2 linked regions of the Rhodopseudomonas palustris HaA2 genome follow. The protein of the gene in region 1 interacts with the protein of each later gene in a pairwise test. Links are inferred from orthologs where the notes say so. Each region holds a gene or a part of one and is shown on either strand. Other genes may lie near its edges.

Region 1 (5,623 bases):
ACCGTCACAGGCAGAGGCGAACGCCGGCGGCGTTGACGACGCAGGCGCCCGGGCGGCCACCGCCGCGAACGCGGCCACGATCGCCCCGGCCACGCCCCCGACCACGGTCATAGCCGCGACCACGGCCGCGGCCGCGGCCGCGATCGCCACGATCACCGCGCTGCGCGAACGCTTCCGAGGTGGTTGCACCGGTGATCAAAGCGGTCGCGCCGACGAGGCTGAAACAATAGATGCTGGTCAAAATTGCAGCCGCGAGCACGCGCGACACGAGGCTTTTGCGACCGGGTTGTCTGTAGGTCATGAGATTCCTTTCCATATAGGGCGGCGACGGTGGGCCCAAATTGTCACAGGGTCAATTCGAAACCCACCACTCGGTTCAATGCTGATTGCAGGAACTTGCTCGCGGCGGCGTCAGGCCCCGCCGCGTGCAGTGCGATCCAGGTGTCGCAGTGGAGAAATGCGCAACGATCGAAACAGCCGTCGCGCCCGCGTCACAACGATGCGGGCGTGATATCCCGGCCGTTCGGCGCGGAACCGGATTCCCGACGGACGCCGGAGCGCCGGCACGCGCTCAGTTCGCCAGCGCCTCGTAGACCAGCTTCTTGAGCTCGCGCTGCACCGGCTGGCGCTGCGACGGGGTCTGCTCCATCAGCACGAAGAACATCTCCTGCTTCGGATCGACCACGAAGTAACAGCCGCTGGCGCCGTCCCATTTCAACTCGCCGAGTGAACCCGGCGGCGGTGGCTTGGCGTTGCCGGGGTCGGTGCGCACGGCGAGACCGTAGCCGTAGCCGAAGCCGTCGCCGGGGAAATAGAAATGATCGCGCGCGATGCCGGAGCTGGGACCGATGTGATCGGTGGTCATCGCCTTGAAGGCGGCTTCGCTGAGATAGCGCTTGCCGTCGAGTTCGCCCTTGTGCAGCAGCATCCGCACGAAGCGGATCACGTCCGACGGGGTCGAGGTCAGGCCGCCACCGCCCGACTCCCATTTCTTGACGATGTCCGGCCGGCTCGGCCGGCCGACGCGAAAATCGGCATCGTTCGGCATCGGCTGCGCCATCCGCGCCTTCTGCCCGTCTTCGGGCAGATAATAGCGCGTGTCCTTCATGCCGAGCGGGTCGAACAGCTTCTCCTTTTGATACTCATAGAACGATTTGCCCGCTGCCACTTCGATGACACGGCCGAGCACTTCGTAGGAATTGCCGTAGTCCCACAGCGTGCCGGGCTGCTCCTGCAGCGGCACTTTCGCGATCCGCTCGGCGAATTCGGCGTTGCTCGGATCGCCGTCGTAGATCTTCGCCGCCGCGATCGCCTTGCGCACCAGATTGTCGCCGTAGAAGCCGTAAGTGATGCCCGAGGTGTGCAACAGCAAATCGCTGATCTTGATCGGCCGCTTCAGCGTCTCGAAATCGAGATATTTTTCGCCGTCGTCGCGCTTCTTCTCGACGCCGACCTTGGTGTCGGCGAAGGCCGGAATGTACTTCGCCACCGGATCGTCGAGCTTCAGCTTGCCGTCGTCGACCAGCATCATCACCGCGACGGCGGTGAACGGCTTGGTCAGCGACGCCAGCCGGAAGATGGTGTCGTCGGTCATCGGCGCCTTGGTGGCGACGTCGCGCACGCCGAAATGCTTGTGGTAGACCGGCTTGCCGCGCTGCTCGATATACACCACCGCGCCGGGGATCTTGCCCTCGGCGATGATGCCGTTGAAGAACGCGTCGATGCGCTCGAGCTTGGGTTGGGAGAACTGCGCGCCCGGCGGCGGGTCGAAGGTTCCTTCCGCGGCGGCAGGGCCGGACGCCTGAACGGCGAACGCGACCAGCGCTCCGGCCAACAGCGTCCGCACGGCATGACGCAACATCATCAGTCTTCCTCCCGATTGTGACGGGACGGATGGTAACGCTCGCGTGCCGCTAATCAAGAGCCGCCGCCAGCGCGGCGCGGTGCAAAGCGGCGCTCGGTTCGGAGAAACAGCAGAACACCACGCGATCGACCGGCGCCGCGGTGCGTAGCGCGTCGATGCAGGCGGCGACCGCGATCGGCGCGGCACGTTCGGGGGGAAAGCCGTAGACGCCGGTGGAGATCGCCGAAAACGCGATCGAAGCGAGGCCGTGCTGCCGGCAGAGTTGCAGCGCGCGGCGATAGCAGGAGGCGAGCGCTTCGTCCTCGCCCGACCGGCCGCCGTGCCAGACCGGGCCGACCGCATGGATCACATGGCGCGCCGGCAGATCGTAGCCCAAGGTGATCTTGGCATCGCCGGTGGCACAGCCGCCGAGCTTGCGACACGCGGCCAGCAATTGCGGCCCCGCGGCGCGGTGGATCGCGCCGTCGACGCCGCCGCCGCCCAGCAGCGAGCCGTTGGCGGCGTTGACGATCGCGTCGACCGCGAGCGTCGTGATGTCGGCGACGACGACCTCACAGGTCGCCGTCCCGCACCGGCGTGCGAAAATGCTCAGGCCGCGGCCTTGATGCCCTTGTCGGTGAACAGCTTCTGCAATTCGCCGGCCTGGAACATTTCGCGGACGATGTCGCAACCGCCGACGAATTCGCCCTTCACATAGAGCTGCGGAATCGTCGGCCAGTTCGAGAATTGCTTGATGCCGTCGCGCAGCTCGGCGTTTTCCAGCACGTTGTGGCCCTTATAGGCGACGCCGATGTGATCGAGGATCTGCACCACCTGACCCGAAAAGCCGCACTGCGGAAACTGCGGCGTGCCCTTCATGAACAGCACGACGTCGTTGGCCTTCACTTCGTTGTCGATGAATTGCTCGATGCTCATGGCGGATCCTTTTGCGGCGCGGCCGGCTGACCACCAGCGGCCGGGTCGAATGCTCATATATGTAGCCCGAAAACGTTTCGCAGCCCAAGTAAAATGCCCGACAGGCCGGCTGAGGTGCTGATTTGGCTCAACAATCGGAGCGGCGGGGCGCGGCGACCCGCCCGGCTCCCGCGGCGGCGTCCCGGCGCGGATTGTACGGCTGCGGCCTTACATCCCTGAAACGAGCGCCTATGTCCGAAACTGTGGAACCGCTGCCGGACAGCGGCGTTTTTCTTCAAACCGGAGTTGCTCGTGCCGAATATGTCCTCCGCCGCAGCCACTGTGGTCGATTCTGCTGCTTCCGCCGACACCGCAGCCCCTGCTCCGGCCGATCGCCTCGCCGCGGCCTATCGCGCCGTCCGTGACGAGACCGAGCGCCGCGCGGCGCCGCTGGGCCCTGAAGATCAGGTGGTGCAGTCGATGCCGGACGCCAGCCCGGCGAAATGGCACCGCGCGCATACGACGTGGTTCTTCGAGCAGTTCCTGCTCGGCCCGCACAAGCCCGGCTACCAGGTCTTCCACCCCGACTACGCCTTCCTGTTCAATTCCTATTACGTCTCCGCCGGCCCGCGGCACACCCGCGCGGCGCGCGGGCTGCTGACCCGGCCGGGCGCCGACGACGTCACCGCCTATCGGCGCGCGGTCGATGAGGCGATGCTCGGGCTGTTCGCCGAGGCCGACGACGCGACGCTGGCCCGGCTCGCGCCGCTGGTCGAGGTCGGGCTGAATCACGAACAGCAGCATCAGGAATTGCTGCTGACCGACATCCTGCACGCCTTCGCGCAGAACCCGATTCCGCCGGCCTACGATCCGGCCTGGACGCTCTCCGCCGCCGACCGCAGCGGCGACGGCTGGGTCGATCTGCCCGAAGGCATCCATGCGATCGGCCATACCGGCGACAGCTTCCATTTCGACAACGAGAAGCCGGCGCATCGCGCGCTGGTCGGGCCGGTGAAACTCGCCCGCCACCTCGTCACCAACGCCGAGTGGCTGCAATTCATGGCCGACGGCGGCTATCGCACGCCAACGCTGTGGCTGATGGACGGCTTTGCGAGCTGCGAACGCGAGGGCTGGGAAGCGCCGGGTCACTGGCGTCAGGTCGACGGCGAGTGGACCATCATGACGCTCGGCGGGCTGCAGCGCATCGATCCCGACGCGCCGGTCTGCCATATCAGCTATTACGAGGCCGATGCGTTCGCGCGCTGGGCCGGCAGGCATCTGCCGACCGAGATGGAATGGGAAGTGGCGGCGCGCGCCGGGCAATTGAACGACGCCTTCGGCCTGGTCTGGCAATGGACCCGCAGCGCCTATGCGCCCTATCCGGGCTATCGCGCCATCGAAGGCGCGCTCGGCGAATACAACGGCAAGTTCATGGTCAACCAACTGGTGCTGCGCGGCTCGTCCTGCGTAACACCGGCCGATCACAGCCGTATCACCTATCGCAACTTCTTCTATCCGCACCACCGCTGGCAGTTCACCGGACTCCGGCTCGCCGATTACGACAGCTGAGCAATTCGCAACAAGACGCGCCGCGCGCGCATCCGGGAGACCGCCCATGAATATGCACGTCGCCGTGCACGCGCGAGCGCATCAGCTCGACGCGCCGACCCGAACCTTCGCGGCCGACGTGCTGGACGGCCTGTCGCGGCCGCAGAAGTCGCTGTCGCCGAAATACTTCTACGACGACGCCGGCTCCGAGCTGTTCGTCGAGATCACCAAGCTGCCGGAATACTACCCGACCCGCACCGAGCTCGGCATCCTGCGCGACCGCGCGGGCGAGATCGCCGCGCTGATTCCGCCGAACGCCGCCATCGTCGAATTCGGCGCCGGCGCCACCACCAAGATCCGGCTGCTGCTCGCCGCCCACGCGGTCGCGGCCTATGTGCCGGTCGACATTTCCGGCGATTTCATCACCGCGCAGGCCGAAGCGCTGCGTGGTGACTTCCCCGACCTCGCGATCCATCCGGTGGCTGCCGACTTCACCGAGCCTTTCGCGCTGCCCGAGGCGGTGCGCGATCTGCCGAAGGTCGGCTTCTTTCCGGGCTCGACGCTCGGCAATTTCGAGCCGCAGGACGCCGCCCGCTTCCTGAACAGCGCCCGCGACATTCTGGGCGACGGCGCGCGGCTGATCATCGGCGTCGATCTGGAAAAGGACGAGCGGCTGGTGGTGCCGGCCTATGACGATGCCGCCGGCGTCACCGCGAAATTCAATCTCAACGTGCTGCAGAGGATCAACCGCGAGCTCGGCGGCGACGTCGACCTGTCGGCGTTCACACATCGCGCGATCTACAATCGCGACCTCCACCGCATCGAGATGCATCTGGTCAGCCTGCGCGACCAGAGCGTGCGCATCCTCGGCGAGGACATCGGCTTCCGCGCCGGCGAGACCATCCACACCGAGAACAGCTACAAATACAGCCTCGCCCGTTTCCGCGCGCTGGCCCGACAAACCGGCTGGACCCTGCAGCAGAGCTGGACCGACGCCGACGGCCTGTTCTCGGTGCATGCGCTGGAGGCGGAGGGCTGATTTCAGCCTTTCAATCAACCGCCAACCTTTGACTCCGTCATGCCCGGCCTTGTGCCGGGCATCCACGTCTTACGGCGCCTGCGGCAACAAGACGTGGATGGCCGGGACAAGCCCGGCCATGACGACGTCGATAGTTTGTGACTATCATCGGCCAACGGGCGCGAAGGGTATCTCACGAAGACGTTAGCTCGTCGTCTCAAGCTCGGCCGCCACGACCCGCACCACGCGTCGGCCCTTCGCTTCCACCGCGCATTTTTCGACATGGACCTCGCGATTGA
Region 2 (4,239 bases), 3.6 Mb from region 1 along the record:
ATCGTGAGCGAGCGCGAGATCATGGACTGGGTGACGTCCGGTATCGTCATCGCCTGTCTGTTCGGCTCGGCGTTCTTCTCCGCCAGCGAGACCGCACTGACCGCGGCCTCGCGCGCCAACATGATGCGGCTGGCGAAGCAGGGCAGCCGCAACGCCGGCATCGTCGGCCGGCTGCTGGCGACGCGCGAGCGGATGATCGGCGCGCTGCTGCTCGGCAACAACATCTTCAACATCGGCGCCTCGGCGCTGGCGACCGGCCTGTTCACGGCCTGGTTCGGCGAGTTCGGCGTGCTCTACGCCACCGCGGTGATGACCGCGCTGGTGGTGATCTTTGCCGAGGTGCTGCCCAAGACCGTCGCCATCAACGCGCCGGATCGTTTCGCGCTGCTGGTCGCCAAGCCGATGCGGCTGATGGTGCTGGTGCTCGGCCCGCTGCTCACGGTGATCGAGGCGCTGGTCCGCGTGCTGATGCGGCTGCTCGGCATCAAGGTCGGCGCGCATCAGTCGCTGCTGTCGGCGACCGAGCGGCTGCGCGGCGCGGTCGAACTGATCCATCACGAAGGCGGCGTCGCCAAGCACGACCGCGACATGTTCGGCGGCCTGCTCGATCTCAGCGAATTGCAGGTCTCCGACGTGATGGTCCACCGCACCGAGATGGTGATGGTCAACGCCGACCTGCCGCCGGAGGAACTGGTTCGCGAGGTGCTGGCCACCGAGTACACCCGGATTCCGCTGTGGCGCGAGAAGCCGGAGAACATCATCGGCGTGCTGCACGCCAAGGATCTGCTGCGGGCGATGCGCGCCGCCGACGGTGACGCCGGCAAGATCGACGTCAACAAGATCGCGCTGCCGCCGTGGTTCGTGCCGGAGATGCGGCTGGTGTCGGAGCAGCTCAAGGCGTTCCGCTCGCGCAAGACCCACTTCGCGCTGGTGGTCGACGAATACGGCGAAGTCGAAGGCATGGTGACGCTCGAGGACATCCTCGAGGAAATCGTCGGCGACATCTCCGACGAGCACGACGTCGTGGTCGCCGGCGTTCGCACCCAGCCGGACGGCTCGGTCGTGGTGGATGGTTCGGTGCCGATCCGCGATCTCAATCGCGCGATGGACTGGAATCTGCCGGACGAGGAAGCCACCACGATCGCCGGCCTGGTGATCCACGAGGCGCGCTCGATCCCGGTGCGGGGCCAGAGCTTCACCTTCCACGGCTTCCGCTTCCGGGTGCTGCGCCGCGAGCGCAATCGCATCACCGCGCTGCGCATCGTCCCCGTGCTGCGCGAGACAGAAGCCGAGCTCGCCGACAAGAAGTCCGGGAAGATCGCGCGCATCGGCGGCCCCGCGGCGTGAGCCGCGGGCGCGCCTCCCTTACGCTTCGCCCGGCGCCCTGGCCTTCAGCGCCAGCGCGTGGACGCCGCCCGAAAGTTCCGCCGCCAGCAATTCGTTGACCATGCGGTGGCGATCGATACGGCTCTTGCCGGCGAATGCGCCCGACACGATATTCACCCGGAAATGCGACTCGCTGCGGCCGGAATGGCCCGCATGACCTTCATGAAGGTTGGATTCGTCGATCACCTCGAGGCTTTCCGGCGTGAAAGCTTCGCGCAACTTCTGTGTGAGACTGTCCTTGACGCCCATGGTCCGACCGATCGTTGGTTCGCCGCCTGCTCACACCATCAACCCGGGGCTTGCTGATAATGTCAAGACTTGAAGCTCGGCCCGAGGCGTAGTCAAAGTCACGCATGGCAATCGACTCGTCCAAATTCTTCGACAAGATCCGCGTCAAGCCGACCAAGGCCGCGGCGGCGAAGGAGGCTGCGCGCGAACAGGTGATCATGTGCGACGCGCCGGGCTGCGCCAATCGCGGCGCGCATCGCGCCCCGAAGGGCCGCGGGCTGGAGAAGGATTACTGGCACTTCTGCCTGAATCACGTCCGCGAATACAATCAGGGCTACAATTTCTTCGAGGGTATGAATGCCGACGCGGTGGCGCGCTATCAGAAGGACGCGCTGACCGGCCATCGCCCGACCTGGAAGATGGGCCAGAACGGCGCCAAGAGCCGGACCAAGAACCCCGAGGATCTCGCGGGCGCCGCCGATCCGTTCAACGTCATCAACGAGTTCAACGGCCGCAGCCGCTGGCGGCGCGGGCCCGATCCGTCGGCCGAGCAGACCAAGTCGGAGCCGCGCAAGGTGTTCAACGCCGAGCGCAAGGCGCTGCAGGTGATGGGGCTCGACAGCGACGCGACGCTCGAAGTCGTCAAGGCGAAGTACAAGGCGCTGGTCAAGCAGCATCATCCCGACGCCAATGGCGGCGACCGCTCGACCGAGGATCGCCTGATCGAGATCATCAAGGCGTATAATTACTTGAAGACGGTGGTGCGGACCTGACCGCGGCGGCGGCCGGCTCGTCAGGTCGCCTGCGCCTTACCCCGCCGTCGCCGCCACAGCAGCCAGCCAGCTAGAACGACCACGCCGGCCACGCCCGCGACCACCGGCAGCCAGTGATGCCATCGGCCGTGCGCCTGCTCCAGCGCGGTGGCGGCGACGACGCCGGGCAACACATGCGCCGGCGCCCAAAGCAGGATCGCCGGGATGTTGATCGCGAAGAACCGCGCCGGCGGCATCTGCAGCGCGCCGGCGGTGATCGGCACGAAGGCGCGAATCGGCGGCACGAAGCGGGCGAACAACACCGCCCAGCCGCCGAATCTCACGAAGAACGCCTCGGCGCGCGCCACCAGCTCGGGATAGCGCGCCATCGGCCATGCCGACAGGATGCGCCGCTGCTGGCGATGTCCGATCCAGTAGGCGGCGCCGTCGCCGAGCGCGGCCCCGGCCGCCGCCGCCGCGAGCACGCCGACCAGATCGAGCTGGCCGCCCGGAATCAGCGCGCTCAGCGCCAGGATGATGGTCGAGCCCGGCACCAATGTGCCCAGCACCGGCACCGCCTCCAGCAGCGCGGCCGTGAACAGCGTCAGATAGGCCAGCTCGCGATGGGCGGAGGCGAAGGCGATCAGGGCATCGAGAACGGCGTTCACGCAGGGCCTCGCAGCGCGAAAGGAGCGGTGGCGGCAGTCTACGGCAATGCGCCTGCGGAATCGTTGCGCGTTCCGCGGGCAAGCCGATCCCGATCGGCCTCCGGTTTCGCAGGGCAGCCTTCCAAAAACCGAGTCTCGTGCCTATCTCAATGAAACATCGGCGGAACTTTGATCATACGGCGGGCTTCTGCGGATCGCGGCGGTCTGCTAGGTTTAAATCCGCACTCAACCGCATCCACCACATAGATCGGGTTTCGGGCGCGTCCGGGACCACGGAGGATTGATGACCGCCGCCACGACCAAAGCCCAGGAGATCACCGGCCTGCCCGACATGAAGGTGTCGGTCCGCCAGGTCTTCGGCATCGACAGCGACCTCGAAGTTCCCGCCTTTTCCGAGGCCGATCCGCATGTGCCCGATGTCGACAGCGACTATCGCTTCGACCGCGCCACCACGCTCGCGATTCTCGCCGGCTTCGCCCGCAATCGCCGCGTCATGGTGACGGGCTTCCACGGCACCGGCAAATCGACCCATATCGAGCAGGTTGCGGCCCGGCTGAACTGGCCCTGCGTCCGCGTCAATCTCGACAGCCACATCAGCCGCATCGATCTGGTCGGCAAGGACTCGATCGTGGTCCGCGACGGCAAGCAGGTCACCGAATTCCGCGACGGCATCCTGCCCTGGGCGTTGCAGCACAATGTGGCATTGGTGTTCGACGAATACGATGCCGGCCGCCCCGACGTGATGTTCGTGATCCAGCGCGTGCTGGAAGTCTCCGGCCGGCTGACGCTGCTCGACCAGAACAAGGTGATCAAGCCGCATCCGGCGTTCCGGCTGTTCGCCACCGCCAACACCATCGGCCTGGGTGATACCTCGGGCCTGTATCACGGCACGCAGCAGATCAACCAGGGCCAGATGGACCGCTGGTCGATCGTCACCACGCTGAACTATCTGCCGCACGACGAGGAAGTCGAGATCGTGCTCGCCAAGGCCAAGCACTATCGCAACCCGGAAGGGCGCGACATCGTCAACAAGATGGTGCGGCTCGCCGATCTCACCCGCAACGCCTTCGCCAACGGCGACCTGTCGACGGTGATGAGCCCGCGCACGGTGATCACCTGGTCGGAGAACGCCGAGATCTTCGGCGACATCGGCTTCGCGTTCCGCGTCACCTTCCTCAACAAATGCGACGAGCTGGAGCGCCCGC

The links. The genes of interacting proteins can lie anywhere in the genome.
Region 2: the proteins of grxD (region 1) and RPB_RS02725 interact in binary tests that used the Escherichia coli proteins (3 or more experiments, as listed by UniProt). The link is inferred for Rhodopseudomonas palustris HaA2 from one-to-one orthologs.

The regions. Positions count from the first base shown.
Region 1 is NC_007778.1:4,239,613-4,245,235, forward strand. The notes cover bases 1,117-3,965. They hold grxD (Grx4 family monothiol glutaredoxin), read right to left. Parts: upstream 2,780-3,965; coding sequence 2,453-2,779; downstream 1,117-2,452. Other genes in these bases: RPB_RS18670 (serine hydrolase domain-containing protein), read right to left, coding at 1,117-1,861; RPB_RS18675 (O-acetyl-ADP-ribose deacetylase), read right to left, coding at 1,914-2,456; egtB (ergothioneine biosynthesis protein EgtB), read left to right, coding at 3,080-3,965. Outside these bases: more of RPB_RS18670, read right to left, coding at 572-1,116; more of egtB, read left to right, coding at 3,966-4,327; egtD (L-histidine N(alpha)-methyltransferase), read left to right, coding at 4,374-5,345; RPB_RS18695 (hypothetical protein), read right to left, coding at 5,529-5,623. UniProt on the Escherichia coli protein: Monothiol glutaredoxin involved in the biogenesis of iron-sulfur clusters.
Region 2 is NC_007778.1:602,555-606,793, forward strand. What follows is about bases 1-2,852. They hold RPB_RS02725 (BolA family protein), read right to left. Parts: upstream 1,636-2,852; coding sequence 1,366-1,635; downstream 1-1,365. Other genes in these bases: aroB (3-dehydroquinate synthase), read left to right, coding at 1-7; RPB_RS02720 (HlyC/CorC family transporter), read left to right, coding at 22-1,347; RPB_RS02730 (J domain-containing protein), read left to right, coding at 1,740-2,387; RPB_RS02735 (DedA family protein), read right to left, coding at 2,408-2,852. Outside these bases: more of RPB_RS02735, read right to left, coding at 2,853-3,034; cobaltochelatase subunit CobS, read left to right, coding at 3,318-4,239. UniProt on the Escherichia coli protein: Transcriptional regulator that plays an important role in general stress response. Has many effects on cell morphology, cell growth and cell division. Acts by regulating the transcription of many genes, including dacA (PBP-5), dacC (PBP-6), ampC and mreB.